Regions from separate parts of the Arthrobacter sp. TWP1-1 genome, predicted to be linked through region 3. Evidence: riboswitches for the same ligand, from Rfam matches in the RefSeq annotation. Region 3 holds a riboswitch; each other region holds the start of a gene.

Region 1 (5,670 bases), on a different contig from region 3:
GGCGCAAGGGTGGCACTGCCGCCGAGCACGCCGGTCACGTTGGCGCCGATCGATTCGCCCGTGCTCCGATCCAGCACCCACAATTCATGCACGGCTGCGTAGTCAAGCGAGGAAACCGTCAAGGCAATGATGTGAGTTGGGGAGGTCACCGCCCAATACTCCCAGCGCTTGTTCCGCCCCCATCGCTGCCTGCCGCGACCAATGCCGGAGGTGTCGTGCAGCGGTGTACGGGTCCAGCCCACCGCTGCAGGATTGAGCCGGCCGTTGGGCAGAACCAGCGCAACGGGGGCCGTGATTTCGGTTTCCACCAGCATGCTCATGACGTCGTCCTCGGGGTGGGTTGACGGTCAGCTGGCGCCGGAGCCCGACGCGGCCGGAACGAGAATCCAGAGCGCTTCCACGGGATGAGGTGAACGGTTTTCCCAAGTGTGCGGCTCACGGCCAGGGAACGACAGCGTGTCCCCGGCTTTTAGGTCATAGGACTCCTGCGTCATGATTAGGGTCAGTTCTCCGCTAATGATGTGCAGCACGTCAACATCGCAGTCCACTGTGTACAGCTCGGATTCGCCGCGACCGTAGGGGTCAATCGTGGCACTGAGGACTTGCAACTGGCGTTCCGAACGGGACGTCAGGAGCCGTTCGACGATTCCCTCGCCGCCCAAGGAGATCTTCGGACCCTCTCCCCTGCGGCTCAAATGGGTTTCCGAAGCGGCAAACAAGTCACCGATGTTGATGGAAAGCACCTGGCACAGCGTGACGAGTGAGGCCACACTGGGCGATGTCAGGTCTCGCTCGACCCTGCTGAGAAAGCCTTTCGTCAGCCCGGTGGCGGCGGCCACTTGTTCAATCGTGAGCCGCTGGTCCTGACGGGCAGCGCGGATGCGCGATCCAATAGCCACCGGATCGGAGCTTGGTTCTACGGGCAATGCTTTCATGACGGCTCCTCTTCGTGCCCACATTTTCAAGCAGCGTATTGACTGTAACTACAATCACAGTTTAGCCTAATAGACAACAAATGTTGCTTAAAGGGCAATTCCCGTTAGATGGAACCCAACTTCCATATTTCTAGGGTAGATCCCATAACTTTCGCATACTGGAGCATCACATGGATTTAAACATCGGCATAGTTGTCTTGTATTTAGTGGCCATGTTGGCCTTTGGCTGGTGGGGTAAATCCCGTACCAAGAACAATAGCGACTTTCTGGTGGCCGGCCGTCGCCTCGGTCCGTTCCTGTACACCGGAACCATGGCAGCCGTGGTTCTTGGTGGCGCCTCCACCGTGGGCGGTGTGGGCCTTGGCTACAAGTTCGGCATCTCCGGCATGTGGCTAGTAGTGGCGATCGGCGTCGGCGTATTGCTGTTGAGCCTTTTGTTCGCACCCACCCTGCAGAAGCTGAAGATCTACACCGTTTCACAAATGCTCAGCTTGCGGTACGGCCGGGAAGCAACGAAGGCCTCCGGCATCGTGATGCTCGCGTACACGATCATGATTGCCGCAACCTCCACCGGCGCCTATGCAACCATCTTCGTTGTCTTGTTCGGTTGGGACCGCTGGCTCGCCATCGCCGTCGGCGGCGCGATCGTGCTGGTCTACTCCACCATCGGCGGAATGTGGTCCATTACGCTGGCCGATCAGGTCCAGTTCATCATCAAGACCGTCGGCATCTTCTTCCTCATGCTGCCTTTCACGCTCAACGCCGCCGGCGGTATGACCGGTATCAAGAGCCGATTGGAAGATAGCTTTTTCCAGTGGGACGGCATCGGCGTAGGCACCATCGTGACGTTCTTTGTGGTCTACACCTTGGGCATTCTCATTGGCCAAGATATCTGGCAGCGCGTGTTCACCGCTAAGACTCCCGCCGTGGCACGCTGGGGTGGCGCCACTGCCGGTATCTACTGCATCCTGTACGGTGTGGCCGGCGCCTTGATCGGTCTTGCCGCCCGAGTTGCCCTTCCCTCCATTGATGTTGCCGCCCTGGGCAAGGACGCGGTCTACGCCGAAGTTGCCACGAACATCCTGCCCATCGGCATCGGTGGCCTAGTGATGGCGGCTGCCGTCGCTGCCATGATGTCAACCGCATCCGGCGCCTTGATTGCCGCAGCAACCGTTGCCCGCAAGGACGTAGTCCCCTTCGTGGCCAGCTGGTTCGGCAAGACGATCGACAACTCCGATTCCTCCAATCCGGAGCATGACATCAAGGGCAACCGACTCTACATTCTGGTACTGGGCGTCTTGGTCGTGCTGATCTCCATCCTCGCCTCCGACGTTGTGTTCGCCCTGACGATCGCCTACGACATTCTTGTGGGCGGCCTGCTCGTGGCCATCATCGGTGGACTCGTTTGGAAGCGCGGCACTGGCCATGGCGCCGCTTGGTCCATGGCGGCCGGTTGCGCCGTAACCCTGGGCCTGCTGGTCCTGTACGGCTCGGGCGTGCTGCATAGCTTTGATCCGTTCAACGACGGCATCTACGCCAACGAGCCCATCTACTTTGGCCTCGCCGCTTCCTTGGTGGTTTATGTAGTGGTGTCACTGCTGAGCACACCCACCCCGGTCCACATCCGCAAGGCCTGGGATGACCGCCTCGCAGCGGCCGCCACGGATTCCAACCCCGATGAGGTTGCTGCAGAACTGCAGAAGTAAGCGCCTCACGTTCGGGTGGGGGCGGGTGACGTAATTTATTACGTCGCCCGCCCCCACGGTGCTTTAAAGCAGTAGCCTAGGAAACAGCTTCATGAGATGCGATGTCAAGCTCCGACTGGTCGCACACCAACCCCATGCTTCACGGGTGGTTCGGATGAGGAAGTGACCGGTGGAAAAGTTCCACGGTAAGAGCACGCAAAGGCATTCACCATGACTCTGACTTCTGTAGCCCCCGTAATCAAGCGCCAGGCCGCCCGCACCTCCGGTATTCCGGTGCTGCCTGGGGTGGACGTAAACCTTGGTGCCGTCACTTTCTTCACCCCCACCGGCCACCACGCTTACTTCTCGCCCGAGCCGGCGGAACTTGTCGCGGCGCTGGAGAAGGCAGTACGCCCGGCCTTGTGGATCCCCGAGATTGGCACCTTGGTTGTAACCGTGGCGCAAACCGGGGTGCGGGCCGGTCGCGGATTGGGCTTCCGGCTGTCCGCCTACTAGGCCTTTACAAACCGCGTACGACGCCGGGTGCCCGGCCCGGGCTGGCCCCTCGCCTTGGCGCTGGGCTGCTCCGGGAATCACCCAACTAGGCGACTGCCGTCGGCAGGCCTTCCTTAACAGTGGCGATTACGGCACCTTGAGCCACCTCGTCGCCCTCAGCAACCAGCCACGCCAACGTGCCGGAAACCGGGGTGTTGATCTCGGCGTCGAACTTGTTGACAGTAACCTCAGCAATCACTTGGTAAGCCGTCACCGCGCAACCGTCCGCCGCACGCCATTCCATAAGGACTCCGGGCTCGGCGGGATCACCCGACATCATCGGGAAGAGAATATCCATAACCCACCGCCCTTCGGGCCGGCTGTTCGACCCCGCAACGACAGCATATGCGAGTCCCGTCCCCTATGGAATGCGCAGTGCCAATGTTCAGCGGGAATGTACAGCGGGAACACCGGCCTACGAAATCGGATCAGTTCAGGAGCCGGCGGCAGCCTTCTTCTTCGCGAACGTGGCGGATGCACTCCACGCGGCGGCCAGCGCTGCGGCGGCGCTCGATGCCATCACCACCATGCCGGCGTTCCCCTTGACGAGTCCCGCGATGAACAATGCGGCCATGCAGACCAATCCCATGGCGAATCCCATCCACTGGTAACGGGTTCCGTTGTTGCGGGCGGCGGCGTTAGTAGTAGCATTCATGGCTGGCTCCTTGGGATGGAAAGCAGATAGTTTGATGCGATGCCACGACTCTACGCAAGTACTTTCCACATTGGCAAGTACTTTCTGAAGCTTGATGGAAGATTCCGGTGACCCGAAACTTTTTCGCGAGGACAACCGGCCGAAAAACCGCGAAAATCCGCGCTAAAGTGGAGGCTGACTTTGAGGAGCAAGACCCGTGGCAGAACGCATTCCCACCCCAGCCGAGATCAAGCGGTGGCGTCAGTACCTGGCCGACGAACGGGCCGAGGCTGCCGTGTACCGTGATTTGGCCAAACGCCGTGAGGGTGAAGAACAGGCGATCCTCCTATCCTTGGCCGATGCCGAAGGGCGCCATGAGCAACACTGGCTGACACTGCTGGGCAGCCATGCCGGTTCACCAGTCAGGGCCTCTCTGCGCAACCAGCTGCTGGGCTTGTTGGCTCGCCGTTTCGGTTCGGTCTTCGTGCTAGCCCTGGCCCAACGTTCAGAATCGCGTTCCCCCTATGCCACCGATGTCGATGCAACCGCAGCCATGGCCGCGGATGAATCCATCCACGAAGAAGTAGTTCGGGGCCTTGCCACCCGAGGCCGGATCCGCCTCTCAGGAACGTTCCGCGCCGCCGTCTTCGGCGCCAATGATGGCTTGGTCAGCAACCTTTCACTCGTCGTCGGCATGGCCGCTACCGGTGTTTCGAGCCAGGTTGTCCTCTTCAGTGGGATCGCCGGTTTATTGGCCGGAGCGTTGTCCATGGGTGCCGGCGAATTTGTCTCCGTCCGCTCACAACGCGAGCTATTGGACGCATCCCAGCCAACCCAGATCACCTTGACGGCCGCCAAGTCGTTGGACCTTGAGAACAACGAGCTGGTGCTGGTTTATTTGGCACGCGGCATGTCGCACGAAGCGGCCGAACACCGGGCAGCCGAGCGCATGGGACAGTTCACCTGCGACTGCGACCCCAGCCTGTCGCTGCGTCCGGAGAATTTTGAGTCCGCCAATGAGCATGAGACGCTCGGCACCGCGTGGGGCGCCGCGAGCTCAAGTTTTTGCTTCTTTGCCTCCGGCGCCATCATTCCCATCATTCCGTTCCTCTTTGGGATGACGGGAATTGGATCGCTGGTACTTTCCTGCGTTCTGGTGGGTCTGAGTCTCATGGGAACCGGCGCCATGGTGGGCCTACTTTCCGGCGCCTCCCCGATGTGGCGCGGACTGCGCCAGCTTGCCATCGGCATGGGTGCCGCCGCCGCGACCTACCTTCTTGGCCTCGCCTTCGGCGGCGTGATCGGCTGATAGCAGCACTGCCTCTCCCCCGATGCAACGCTCGCGCAGCTATGACAAGTTTTTGAGGAACGCTCGCGCAGTAAAGAGCAGGTTTTGACGAACGCTCGCGCAGTTACCTGCGCGAGCGTTGCTTGTTTTCGCCCCGCTACTGCGCGAGCGTTGCCTGTTTTAGCCCCACTACTGCGCGAGCGTTCCAAGGGATGGGGCGGCAATTCACTTGGCCAGAAGTTGGCATGCCTCCGCGACGGTGTCCACAACATGCACATGGGGTGCCATGGAACGCCCCACCGCCAATTTCCTGAGCAGGGGCAGGACCGGGACCTCTTCTTCCCAATAACGGCAGCCCACCAAAACCATGGGTACCACGGCACCTTCGGCCGCATAGTAGTTCTCGCAGGCGTCCTGAAAAATTTCTTGGACCGTTCCCGCTGCTCCGGGCAGGAACACGATTCCGCCCCGTGACCGGTCCAGCAGGACCGCCTCGCGCAGCGCGTTCGTGAAGTACTTCGCGACCTTCGTTGCGAAAATGTTGGGCGGTTCATGCCCGTAGAACCATGTGGG
Region 2 (5,670 bases), on a different contig from region 3:
GATAAGTTGGCGGCCGAACTTGTCGCCGAGCTCAAGCGCCTGAACCCCGGCAAACAGGTGACCAAGCTCGTGGTCTCCGAGGCGGGTGCGTCCGTCTATTCGGCGTCCGCGCTAGCGAGCGCCGAACTGCCCGGCATGGATGTGTCGCTGCGTGGCGCCGTCTCAATTGCGCGTCGCCTGCAGGATCCCTTGGCCGAGTTGGTCAAGATCGATCCCAAGTCCATCGGCGTGGGCCAGTACCAGCACGATCTCACCCCGGCCAAGCTGGAACGTTCCCTGGGCGCCGTCGTCGAGGACTGTGTGAACGCCGTGGGTGTGGACCTCAATACGGCCTCGCCCGCGCTCTTGGCGAGAGTTGCTGGCGTCGGCCCTCTTTTGAGTGAAAACATCGTGGCGCATCGCAATGAAAACGGGCCCTTCAACAAGCGTCGCGAACTGCTCAAGGTGGCCCGTCTCGGCCCCAAAGCCTATGAGCAGTGCGCCGGATTCCTACGGATCACCGGGGGAGCGGAGCCGTTGGATGCCTCGAGCGTGCACCCCGAAGCCTATGGTGTGGCGCGTAAAATCCTCGCCGCCGTTGGCGCTAAACCGACCGAGATTTCCGCTGGAATTGGTGCCGTGGCGTCCGTGAATCCGGCCGAATTTGTCGAGGGTGATTTTGGTCTGCCTACCGTGCAGGACATCGTCGCTGAGCTGCAAAAGCCGGGCCGCGACCCCCGTCCGCGCTTCGAAACCGCCACCTTCACCGACGGGATCGAAAAGATCACCGACCTGCGCCCGGGCATGATTCTCGAGGGCACAGTTTCCAACGTTGCCGCGTTTGGTGCGTTCGTCGACATCGGCGTGCACCAGGACGGGTTGGTCCACGTCTCCGCCATGAGCAACTCCTTTGTGTCGGACCCGCGAACAGTGGTCAAATCCGGCCAGGTGGTGCGCGTAAAGGTGCTAGAGGTTGAGCCCGAACGCAAACGCATCTCGCTCACCCTGCGTTTGGACGATGAGGCAACTGCGCCTTCAGGGGCGCCAAATTCCAAGCCCGACGGCGGCTCCCGCACGTCCGGGCGGCCCTCGCCGCGCGGTGGGACCCAGCGCAGCGGTGCGCCGCAGGGCGCGAACCGCCAGGCTCGTCCTGTTCCCGCCGCGCAGGCTCCCGCCGCTTCCGCCGCCAACACAGCTATGGCCGAGGCGCTTCGCCGCGCTGGGTTGGGCAAATAGGTCACAAACCAGTCATTAGTTCATCGACACACACGCTTTCATCTGAATTTCAAGCAGATATTCGTCACTAGTCACAAATTCGTCATAATCTTGCGGCGGTGCGGCATCATCTCGCACACTGGATGTAGGTCATGAGTGTCAGCAAAAAAGCCCCGGCTTGCTGACCGGCAACCCTCCTTCCGCGGCGGGGTGCCCCGGGTGACGACCTGGCACCGAACCGTCCGGTTTCGGTGCAAGCGCGGGCCATCGACGACAAGCCCTTCCGTGTATTTCGCACTGGAGGGTTTTGCTGCAGGCCCATAGTGTGAAGGAATCCACCATGAGTAACGGTTGGTCATTTGAAACCCGTCAGATCCACGCAGGCCAGCAGCCGGACCCCGCCACCGGCGCCCGTGCCTTGCCGATCTTCCAGACGACGTCCTTTGTGTTCCCGTCAGCAGAGAGCGCAGCCGCACGGTTTGCGCTGGCCGAGCTGGAGCCGATCTACACCCGTATCGGCAACCCCACCACGGACGCCGTAGAGCAGCGGGTAGCCAACCTTGAAGGTGGCGTTGGTGCTTTGCTGCTGGCCTCGGGCCAGGCCGCAACCACCTTTGCCCTGTTGAACGTGGCTGAAGTGGGCGATCACATCGTCTCCAGCCCCAGTGTTTACGGTGGCACCTACAACCTGCTGGCGCACAGCTTCAAGAAGTTGGGTATCGAGGTCACGTTCGTCGAGGATCCCGACAACTTGGATCAATGGCGTGCAGCCGTTCGCCCCAACACCAAGGCATTCTTCGGCGAAGTGGTCTCCAACCCGCGTCAGGACGTCCTGGACATCGAAGGCATTAGCGCCATCGCCCACGAGGCCGGTGTTCCCTTGCTGGTGGATAACACCCTGGCCACCCCTTACCTGATCCGTCCGCTGGAATGGGGCGCCGACATTGTCATTCACTCCGCTACCAAGTACCTCGGCGGCCATGGCAACGCTATCGCCGGTGTGATCGTCGACGGCGGCAAGTTCGATTTCGCCGCAAACCCGGAGAAGTTCCCCGGCTTCAACACCCCGGACGAGACCTACAACGGTTTGGTCTTTGCCCGCGACCTTGGTGTCGGCAGCGCCTTGGGCGCGAACCTGGCGTACATCCTGAAGGCCCGCGTCCAGCTGCTGCGCGATCTCGGTGCGGCCGTTTCCCCGTTCAACGCTTTCCTCATCGCTCAGGGCATCGAAACCTTGAGCCTGCGCGTTGAGCGTCACGTCAGCAACGCCGTCGAGGTTGCCACCTGGCTTGAGGGAAACGAAAACGTGGAGGCTGTGGCTTACGCCGGCATCCCCTCCAGCCCGTGGTTCGAGCGTGGCCGCAAGTACGGACCCAAGGGCACCGGCGCCGTCGTTGCCTTCGACATCAAGGGCGGTGCCGAGGCCGGCAAGCGCTTTGTTGATGGGTTGGAGCTGCATTCCCATGTTGCCAACCTCGGCGATGTGCGCTCCCTGGTTATCCACCCGTCCTCCACCACGCACGCCCAGCTCACACCCGAGCAGCAGTTGGCCGCCGGTGTTCGCCCCGGATTGGTTCGCTTGTCGGTGGGACTGGAAAACATCGCCGACATCATTGCCGACCTTGAATCCGGCTTCCGCGCCGCTAAGTCTGCTGCGAACTAAGTGACTCAAGTGATCCACGCGGCATCGGAGCGAAACGTGTTTCCGCCCGAGATTCAAGAAGGTACGTCCAAGCCCGACAGCAGCCTTTGGTCAGCTGCTGTCGGGCAGGGCGGGGGGCTACTGCGCTCCGTTCACATCGGTGCGCTGCCTCTGGAAGCCGGGGGAGCCCTCCCGTCGGTGACCATAGCTTTTGAATGCTGGGGAACCCTCAATGCGGCCGGTGACAACGCCGTCCTCATCCAGCATGCCCTCACCGGCAGCACCCACGTCAGCCGTGGAGACTCCGAGGCGGACGGCTGGTGGGAAGGGCTTGTCGGCCCGGGCGAGGTCATCGACACCGACAAGTATTTCGTGGTGAGCGCGAACATGGTGGGCGGTTGCTATGGCTCCACCGGCCCGTCCAGCATTGCCGAGGACGGGCGCCCTTACGGATCACGTTTCCCCTTTGTCACCATCCGCGACTCGGTTCACGCCGAGGCACGCTTGGCCGACCAACTGGGAGTCACCAGCTGGTACGCCGTCATTGGCGGTTCAATGGGTGGGGCCCGGGCGCTGGAGTGGGCTGCAACGTACCCCGATCGTGTGCAGCGCTGTGCTGTCGTCGCGTCCTGCGCGGCCAGCACGGCTGAGCAGATCGCCTTCGCCCAGGCGCAGGTGCTCGCCATCCGCCAGGACCCGAACTTTGCTGGTGGGGACTACTACGACGGCGCAGCTCCCACCGCAGGCTTGGGGCTCGCCCGGCGGATTGCCCACATCACCTACCGCTCTGAGGCGGAGTTGAACTCTCGCTTTGCTCGCAAGGCCCAGGACGACGACGGCGCCATCAGTCACGAGCGCATGGCACCCAATACTGCGGGCAGGTACCAGGTGGAAAGTTACCTTGACTACCAGGCCCACAAGCTGGTGGGCAGATTTGATGCCAACAGCTACATCGCCATTTCTGAAGCGCTCATGAGCCACGATGTCAGCCGCGGACGGGGCTCGCTTGAGGACGCGCTGGCCGTGACGGAAGGCATCGAGTTTGTTGTGGCTGCCGTCAACAGCGACAGGCTGTATTTCCCGACGCAATCAGCCGAACTGGCGGCCGCGCTTCCTGGCGAGGTGAGCGTACGGCAGATCGATTCGCCGATTGGCCACGACGGCTTTCTCACCGAGGTGGCCACGGTGGGCGCGTTCCTGCGGGAGTCCTTCTTCAAGGTTTAACGAAGGAGCGGCTAATCGCCGGTGGTCGAGCTTGTCGAGACCCAACTACCGACACCCGGTGGTCGAGCTTGTCGAGACCCAACTACCGCTTCGCCCTAGAAGTTCTTGAAGATTGCCTCGCGGTGGACGGCGTACTGTTCGGCGGTGACCTGACCGCTGCGGCGAGCAGTGTCCAAGGCATCAAGCTGGCGCTTGAGTTCGGCCTCGGCCCGCATCCGCTCATTGGCGAAGCCCGTGGTTTGGTGACCGTGGGAGGAATCGTAGTTAGCCAGCGGAACGCCGTTTAGCAGCGTGCCAACATAGGGGGCACTGTTTGGCTGATGGGCAACACCGGCGCGTCCGGACATGTTGGCCTGTGTTGGGTGCACCGGCATGTTCGGGTTCGTTCGGTTTGCCCGCTTCTTACGGGCCGAAGCTTTAACAAAAGAGCTGATCAGCACAACGGCAATCACGGCAAAGACAAAATAAGGCTGGATGCTAAACGAACCGGAGGAAGACGCGGCGAGGCTGTCCACCGCCAGTGACTCGATCATGACCGGCACAACACACCTCTTCCAGGTAGGGTGCCTAGATAGGCGCCTATCCTCATCCTAGCCGTGAATATCAGCAAACATCCGTTGTTCCGGAAGGGACTACGCCTCGGGTCCAAACACCGGTCCGGGAGTGGGACGTTTGGCTGTGATCCCATCGCCGGAGGACTGATGCCGCAGCCGGCGAAGCACCCAGGGGAACAGGAATTCCCGGGCCCAGACCAGATCCTCCGTCCTGGCTTCCTGCCACCTGCGCGGCGGCATGAGAACAGGCACTCTTGGAAGAAGAGTGTGGCTCACATTGAGGGCCTCGAGCACCATGATGGCGATCGTGTGATGCCCCAGTGGTGAGAAGTGCAACCTGTCTGCGTCCCACATTTGGGTGTCGGACAGCTGGCGTAGCGACCACATGTCCCCAATAATCGCGTCATGTCTGGCGGCGATAGTGCGCAGGTTCTCGTTATAGATGGCAATCCGCCCACGGACCATGCCCAGCACGGGGGTGTCGCGGATGTCGGGGCCATTGAGCAACAGCACGTTGGCGCCCGCCGCAGTCATCCTGCCCACGGCTTGATCGAGCTGCTCGGCCAAGGCATCGGGGTCCGAGCCGGGCCTGATGAGATCGTTGCCGCCGGCAGAGATGCTAATGAGATCGGGCTTGAGGTCAAGCGCCGGTTCCAGCTGCTCGCCCAGAATCTGTCCGAGGAGGCGCCCGCGGATGGCCAGATTGGCGTATTTGAACTCTTCGGTGCCGCGTCCGAGTTGTTCGGCAACGCGGTCTGCCCAGCCGCGATACCCTCCCGGGCTGCTCGCTTCGGTGTCACCGATTCCCTCGGTAAATGAATCGCCCATGGCGACGTAGCGGGTCCAAGGATGTTGTATCAAGGAATCATTCACCTATCCATACTGCCCGGTAACCACCCATTTTGGCCACCTCGTTTTCTGATGCGTGCCGCGCGCGTGGAAAGATGTGGGAATGAGTGAAACCCCCACAGTCCTTTGGTCACGTCCTGAAAATGAACGGCCCGGCACGCCCCTGCTGGTGATATTCCACGGTTATGGAGCCGATGAAGCGGACCT
Region 3 (5,670 bases):
ATTTCCGGGAATGATGCCCAACACGGCAATGCGAATACCCAAATCCACGATCAAGAAGAGCACTGAGAGCCACGCGCTGCCCGTTGGCAGGTTAAATGCGGTCCAGACCATCCAGCCACCCCTATTTCACCGGTACGGTGCCCACCGGATCATGGGACCGCAAATAACAACAGCCTATAGGCAATTTTCACCGGCAGAGGCGGGTGGCGGGCGGCTAAGCTCTATCGCATGACAGTTTTGGTTTTCCTTGACCCCGCCCACCCCGCAGGCCGCTTGGTCGACGCCTCCACCCCCGCCATCTTGGCCACGGATCAGGGCGTCACACGTGGGGACGGAATCTTCGAATCCATGCTGGCCGTCGATGGGGTTCCACGAAAAATCCAGGCGCACCTAGACCGCCTTGCCGGATCGGCCCGGACCATGGCCCTTGCCATCCCATCAGCGGAAGCTTGGCAGGGCGCCATTACGACGGCGGTTGCCGCCTTCGCCGCTTCCGAACCCCAGGATTCCCGCTCAGCAGCTGACGCGGCGCGTCAGTGCGTCGTCAAACTCATTGCCACCCGCGGGCCCGAGGGCGCCAACACCCCCACGGCTTGGGTGCAGGTTTCGGCAATCTCGCCGGCACTGGCCGAACAGCGGGCCAAGGGCTTGGCTGTCATTTTGCTTGAGCGCGGCTACGACAGCGATATCGCTGTCCGCGCACCGTGGCTGCTCCTTGGCGCCAAAACCCTCTCTTACGCTGTAAACATGGCGGCCCTGCGGCACGCACATGAACAGGGCGCAGATGACGTGATCTTCACCAGCGGTGACGATCTCGTGTTGGAGGGGCCGACGTCGTCCGTTCTCCTGGCGCATATCTCTGACGACTCGGGCGTTCCCCTGAAACGGCTCATCACACCGCACCTGGACACGGGTATCTTGCCTGGCACTACCCAAGGCGCCTTGTTTGCCGCGGCCAAGGAGGCTGGCTGGGAACTCGGCTATGGCCCTGTCACGCCCGCTGATCTGCTCGACGCGGACGCTGTCTGGCTGATTTCAAGCCTGCGCCTGTTGGCACCCGTGAACACGATCGACGGTGCGGAAATTGGCACGGCCGCCATCCGGGAACAGCTCAGCAGCGAGCTCAGCGCGATTCTGGCAACAACGCTGTAGGCACCAGCGGACGGAACTTGTTAGCCAGCAATATCAGCACTGCGCTGGTGACGACGAACGCCACAGCCACAATCACGCAGGTGATCACCACAGGGCCGTACCCGCCATTGTTCGGGTTCAGGAATGGGTAGGCGTACCAGTTGATCGCCGCGCCGCGAATCAGCGAATACGCCAGATAGACCAACGGGAACAGCACTGCTATCCCTAGCTTGCGCAGTGAAATGGGGTTGCGCGGAGACTGGATGAGCCAATCGGCAACGACCACAACGGGCATCACATAGTGCAGCCACGTATTGATCCACGGCAAGAGCGCTCCAAGGTCCACATCACGGAGCAGAGCTTGGAAAACAATGCCCACCAGTGCCATGCAGACCACTGAGATACAGCGCAACAGCTGCCACGCCGGCCCCAATTCTTTCCCGCGCCACGTCAAGACGGATTCCACCAGCAGCACCACAGCGGCGAAAATATTGGAGAGATTGGTGAAGTAACTAAAGAAGTTCAGCACCGAGAAGCCATGGCCGATGTGGATGCCCAACTGGATGCCCACGGCGATGAGAGTCACCGCCCCAAAGAGGAAACGGACGGCGGCAAAGGCGCGGCTGGGTGTCATGGTTCTATCCTGCCAGCACAAGGGGCGCCACCGCAGCAGCGCCACCGCTTAAACCGCGTCCCGTCATGTTGCGCCACACACGAAAATTTTTTAGGCCCCACCCGTGACGAATGTGTTACTTTCGAGGTGAGTAATGAGTGCCAGTATCAAGCCCTGACTTGCTGGCCGGCAACCCTCTTTCCGGCGGGGTGCCTCAGGTGAATACTCGGCAAAACCAGCTACCAACGGCTGACGTTTGCAAGCGTGAACCCTCCAGCAGCGCCAGGAATTTCGTTTAAGCGCCGCAGTTATCTCCCGCTTGCACAGGCCAGTCACTTGCAATGAGGAGACCCCATGTCCGCGGACGAATCCCCCCTGGCCTACCGCCTAATTACCGGCCCCGACGACCGATCGTTTTGTGAGCGCATCTCAGCCGCGCTTGCCGAAGGGTACGTCCTGCACGGTGGACCCACCGTGACGTTCAACGGCACCACCGTCATCTGCGCCCAGGCCGTCATCCTCCCGCAGGCCGTGGCCAGCAGCGACGTGGCAGTGGCAAACGCACTTGACGAGCTCGATTCCGAACTTGAATTTGATGGCGAGGGGATCGCATGAGCTACGCAGGCGATCTCGCTCCCGCAACAGCATGGGATCACATAGCGGCAGGAGCCGTCCTTGTTGACGTGCGCACCGACGGGGAATGGACCCACATTGGCGTGCCGGACACATCCTCATTGAATACCGAACCCGTCTTCATTCAATGGAACCTGTCCAATGGCAGCAACAATCCTGAGTTTCTGACCCAGCTCTTGGCAACGGTTCCCCCAGAGAAGCCCCTGGTGGTGCTGTGTCGTTCGGGAGCGCGTTCCATCGCAGCCGCTACCGCCGCCACGGCCGCCGGGTACACGGCGTACAACATCTTGGAAGGTTTTGAAGGTGAACCCGACCGCTTTGGCGACAGGGTGCTCAACGGTTGGAAAAATCGGAAGCTGCCCTGGCGCTAACCGCCACGAACCCGATCCAAACAAAGAGCAGCACCAGCGAAAGCCAAGGATAAGCAATTGAGTAACTTTAACGAGCATGCAGCTACATGGGCCGAGGACACTCAGGCCGTGCGCGGCGGGCTCGACCGCAGCAATTTTCAGGAGACCTCCGAGGCCCTGTTCCTCAACTCCGGCTTTGTGTACGAATCAGCCGAAGCAGCCGAGCAGGCCTTCACAGGCGAGGTGGACCGCTTCGTCTACTCGCGGTATGGCAACCCATCCGTGGCCACGTTCCAGGAACGGCTGCGGCTACTGGAGGGTAAGGAAGCCTGCTTTGCGACGGCGTCTGGCATGTCCGCCGTCTTCACGGCCCTCGGCGCATTGTTGGCTGCCGGCGATAGGGTGGTCGCCTCGCGCTCCCTGTTTGGCTCTTGCTTCGTGATCCTCAACGAACTCCTGCCACGCTGGGGCGTGGAGACCGTTTTTGTGGACGGGCCGGATCTGGTGCAGTGGCGCGAAGCGTTATCCGTTCCCACCACCGTCGTGTTCTTCGAATCGCCGTCGAACCCCATGCAGGAAATCATCGATATCCAGGCCGTGTGCGATCTGGCTCATGCGGCCGGCGCCCAGGTCGTGGCCGACAACGTTTTCGCGACTCCCCTGCTGCAACGCTGTGGCGACTTTGGTGCCGACATTATTGTGTACTCGGGCACCAAGCACATTGACGGCCAGGGCCGCGTGTTGGGCGGGGCCATCCTTGGCAGCAAGGAATTCATTGACGGGCCGGTCAAAAACCTTATGCGCCACACCGGTCCGGCCCTGTCCGCATTCAACGCTTGGGTGCTGACCAAGGGCTTGGAGACCATGAATCTGCGTGTCACCCACTCGTGCAACAGTGCGCTGGCGCTGGGTGAATTTCTCGAGGCACAGCCTCAGATCAGCCGCGTGCTGTACCCGCATCTGCCCTCGCACCCGCAGTATGAGCTGGCCAAGAAGCAGATGAAGGCCGGTGGCACCGTCCTGACCTTTGAGCTGGCCGAACCCGCCGATGGAACCACCAAGGACGCAGCCTTTGCGCTGCTGAACGCGTTGGCGATCATCGACATCTCCAACAACTTAGGAGATGCGAAGTCACTCATCACGCATCCGGCCACAACAACGCACCGCGCTATGGGGCCGGACGCTCGTGCGGCGATCGGTTTGAGCGATGGTTTCCTGCGCTTGTCAGTTGGCTTGGAAGATCTGGATGACCTGAAACAGGATCTGGCACAGGCGCTGGCCGCTATCTAACGTCCCTAATAGGACACCGTGTCCAGCCATCGGGCGAACGTAACTTGCTCTTCCCGGCTGATGATGACCGCGGGTTCATCGCTGATGAGGCCCGTCAAAAGGGCTAGGGCGTCGGGTGGGAAAACTGCCGTCCATTTGCCGACCCGGGACGGTTTTTCTGCCTGCACCGCTGCCTGAACCCCAGCGGCGTTACAGAGAAAAGCGCCGTCGCTGCCGGTCATGGAATCAATAATGCCCACCCTGCCCGCGAGGAGATCGTGAAGCTCTTCCGGGTGCAGTCGGGTTTGGGTCTCTCCCACGCTCCATTGGACCACTCGCTGGGGTGGCTTGCTTGCCCGACGAGCCGGGATCTCGACAGCCTCTATGAGCAAGGAGCCCAGCGTGAGCGGCGCTGGCAAGGCAGGGGATTTCTGCTCGCTATCCCCTGTGGCGAGACCGGTGGCTGTGTTGCGGCGGAACCAGGAAAACATGTACTCAGCATAGCCATATTCGGAACAAGTGCAGTCCGCAACGAGGCGGACAAAAACGGGAGGCCACCTTTCTGAGAAAGGTGACCTCCCGGCGTCGTACTTTGGAATCTAGTCCTGGAAGTACTCGATCTCAGCACCAACGGTGTTCAGGCGCTCGGCCAAATCTTCGTAACCGCGCTCGATGACGTAGATGTTGCGAAGTTCGGATGTGCCCTTCGCGGCGAGCATGGCCAACAGGATGCAGGCGGCCGGGCGCAGTGCGGGCGGGCAGCCGATTTCGGCGGCACGCCACGCGGTGGGGCCCGTGATGTCGATGCGGTGCGGATCCAGCAGACGAACGCCGGCGCCGAGGCGGTTCAGCTCCGTCAAGTAAATGGCGCGGCCTTCATACACCCAGTCGTGGATCAGCGTGGTGCCCTCGGCACAGGAGGCGATCACGGCGAAGAACGGCAGGTTGTCAATGTTCAGACCCGGGAACGGCATGGCGTGAATCTTGTCCGGCGCGGCCTTGAGCTCGGAGGGCAGAGTTGTGATGTCCACGAGGCGGGTCTTGCCGTTACGGGCCATGTACTCGGCCGATTTGAGGTAGCGGAAGCCCATCTGCTCCAGCACCTTGAGCTCAATTTCCATGAACTCGATGGGGACGCGCGTGACGGTGACCTCAGACTTTGTCACGATGCCGGCGGTGATCAGGCTCATGGCCTCGATGGGGTCCTCGGACGGCGCGTACTCAATGTTTACGTCGATACGGGACTTGCCCTTGATGGTCAGCGTTGTTGAGCCAACACCTTCCACGGTGACGCCAAGTCCCTGCAGGTAGAAGCAGAGATCCTGGACCATGTAGTTGGGGCTGGCGTTGCGGATCACGGTGGTGCCTTCGCGGTGCGCGGCGGCCATGATGGCGTTCTCGGTGACGGTATCGCCGCGTTCGGTCAGTACAAACGTGCGGTCCTCGATGTCGCTAACAGGAGCCTGCACCTGGTAGAAACCGTCGTGAGCGATGACGCCGAGGCCGAACTCACGAAGGGCCTGCATGTGCGGCTCCACGGTGCGGGTGCCAAGGTCACAGCCACCGGCATACGGGATCCGGTAGCTGTCTTCCTCGTCCAACAGCGGTCCCAGCAGCATGATGACGCTGCGGGTGCGCTTGGCGGCCGCGATGTCCATGGAAGCAAGGTCCAAG

The links. A riboswitch is a leader RNA that binds a small molecule or an ion and turns the genes downstream of it on or off. The one in region 3 is predicted to bind S-adenosylmethionine.
Region 1: another riboswitch for S-adenosylmethionine. It lies ahead of ACP7B9_RS17130 (hypothetical protein); the one in region 3 lies ahead of ACP7B9_RS10315 (DUF1737 domain-containing protein).
Region 2: another riboswitch for S-adenosylmethionine. It lies ahead of ACP7B9_RS10935 (bifunctional o-acetylhomoserine/o-acetylserine sulfhydrylase); the one in region 3 lies ahead of ACP7B9_RS10315 (DUF1737 domain-containing protein).

What each region holds. Positions count from the first base shown of each region.
Region 1 covers NZ_JAFCXC010000013.1:58,716-64,385, reverse strand. Annotated here, with positions in the region: gene ACP7B9_RS17145 (DUF2804 domain-containing protein) at 1-320, opposite strand, end outside; gene ACP7B9_RS17140 (helix-turn-helix domain-containing protein) at 348-935, opposite strand; gene ACP7B9_RS17135 (sodium:solute symporter) at 1,106-2,641, shown strand; SAM riboswitch class IV at 2,729-2,839, shown strand; gene ACP7B9_RS17130 (hypothetical protein) at 2,852-3,136, shown strand; gene ACP7B9_RS17125 (biotin/lipoyl-containing protein) at 3,222-3,473, opposite strand; gene ACP7B9_RS17120 (hypothetical protein) at 3,609-3,830, opposite strand; gene ACP7B9_RS17115 (VIT1/CCC1 transporter family protein) at 4,027-5,118, shown strand; gene ACP7B9_RS17110 (LOG family protein) at 5,323-5,670, opposite strand, start outside.
Region 2 covers NZ_JAFCXC010000005.1:108,534-114,203, forward strand. Annotated here, with positions in the region: gene ACP7B9_RS10930 (Tex family protein) at 1-1,215, shown strand, start outside; SAM riboswitch class IV at 1,343-1,460, shown strand; gene ACP7B9_RS10935 (bifunctional o-acetylhomoserine/o-acetylserine sulfhydrylase) at 1,520-2,857, shown strand; gene metX (homoserine O-acetyltransferase MetX) at 2,978-4,060, shown strand; gene ACP7B9_RS10945 (hypothetical protein) at 4,156-4,593, opposite strand; gene ACP7B9_RS10950 (SGNH/GDSL hydrolase family protein) at 4,693-5,442, opposite strand; gene ACP7B9_RS10955 (alpha/beta hydrolase) at 5,567-5,670, shown strand, end outside.
Region 3 covers NZ_JAFCXC010000004.1:346,094-351,763, forward strand. Annotated here, with positions in the region: gene cls (cardiolipin synthase) at 1-111, opposite strand, end outside; gene ACP7B9_RS10305 (aminodeoxychorismate lyase) at 229-1,152, shown strand; gene ACP7B9_RS10310 (Pr6Pr family membrane protein) at 1,124-1,765, opposite strand; SAM riboswitch class IV at 1,895-2,015, shown strand; gene ACP7B9_RS10315 (DUF1737 domain-containing protein) at 2,099-2,359, shown strand; gene ACP7B9_RS10320 (rhodanese-like domain-containing protein) at 2,356-2,748, shown strand; gene ACP7B9_RS10325 (O-succinylhomoserine sulfhydrylase) at 2,806-4,017, shown strand; gene ACP7B9_RS10330 (hypothetical protein) at 4,023-4,487, opposite strand; gene ACP7B9_RS10335 (UDP-N-acetylglucosamine 1-carboxyvinyltransferase) at 4,596-5,670, opposite strand, start outside.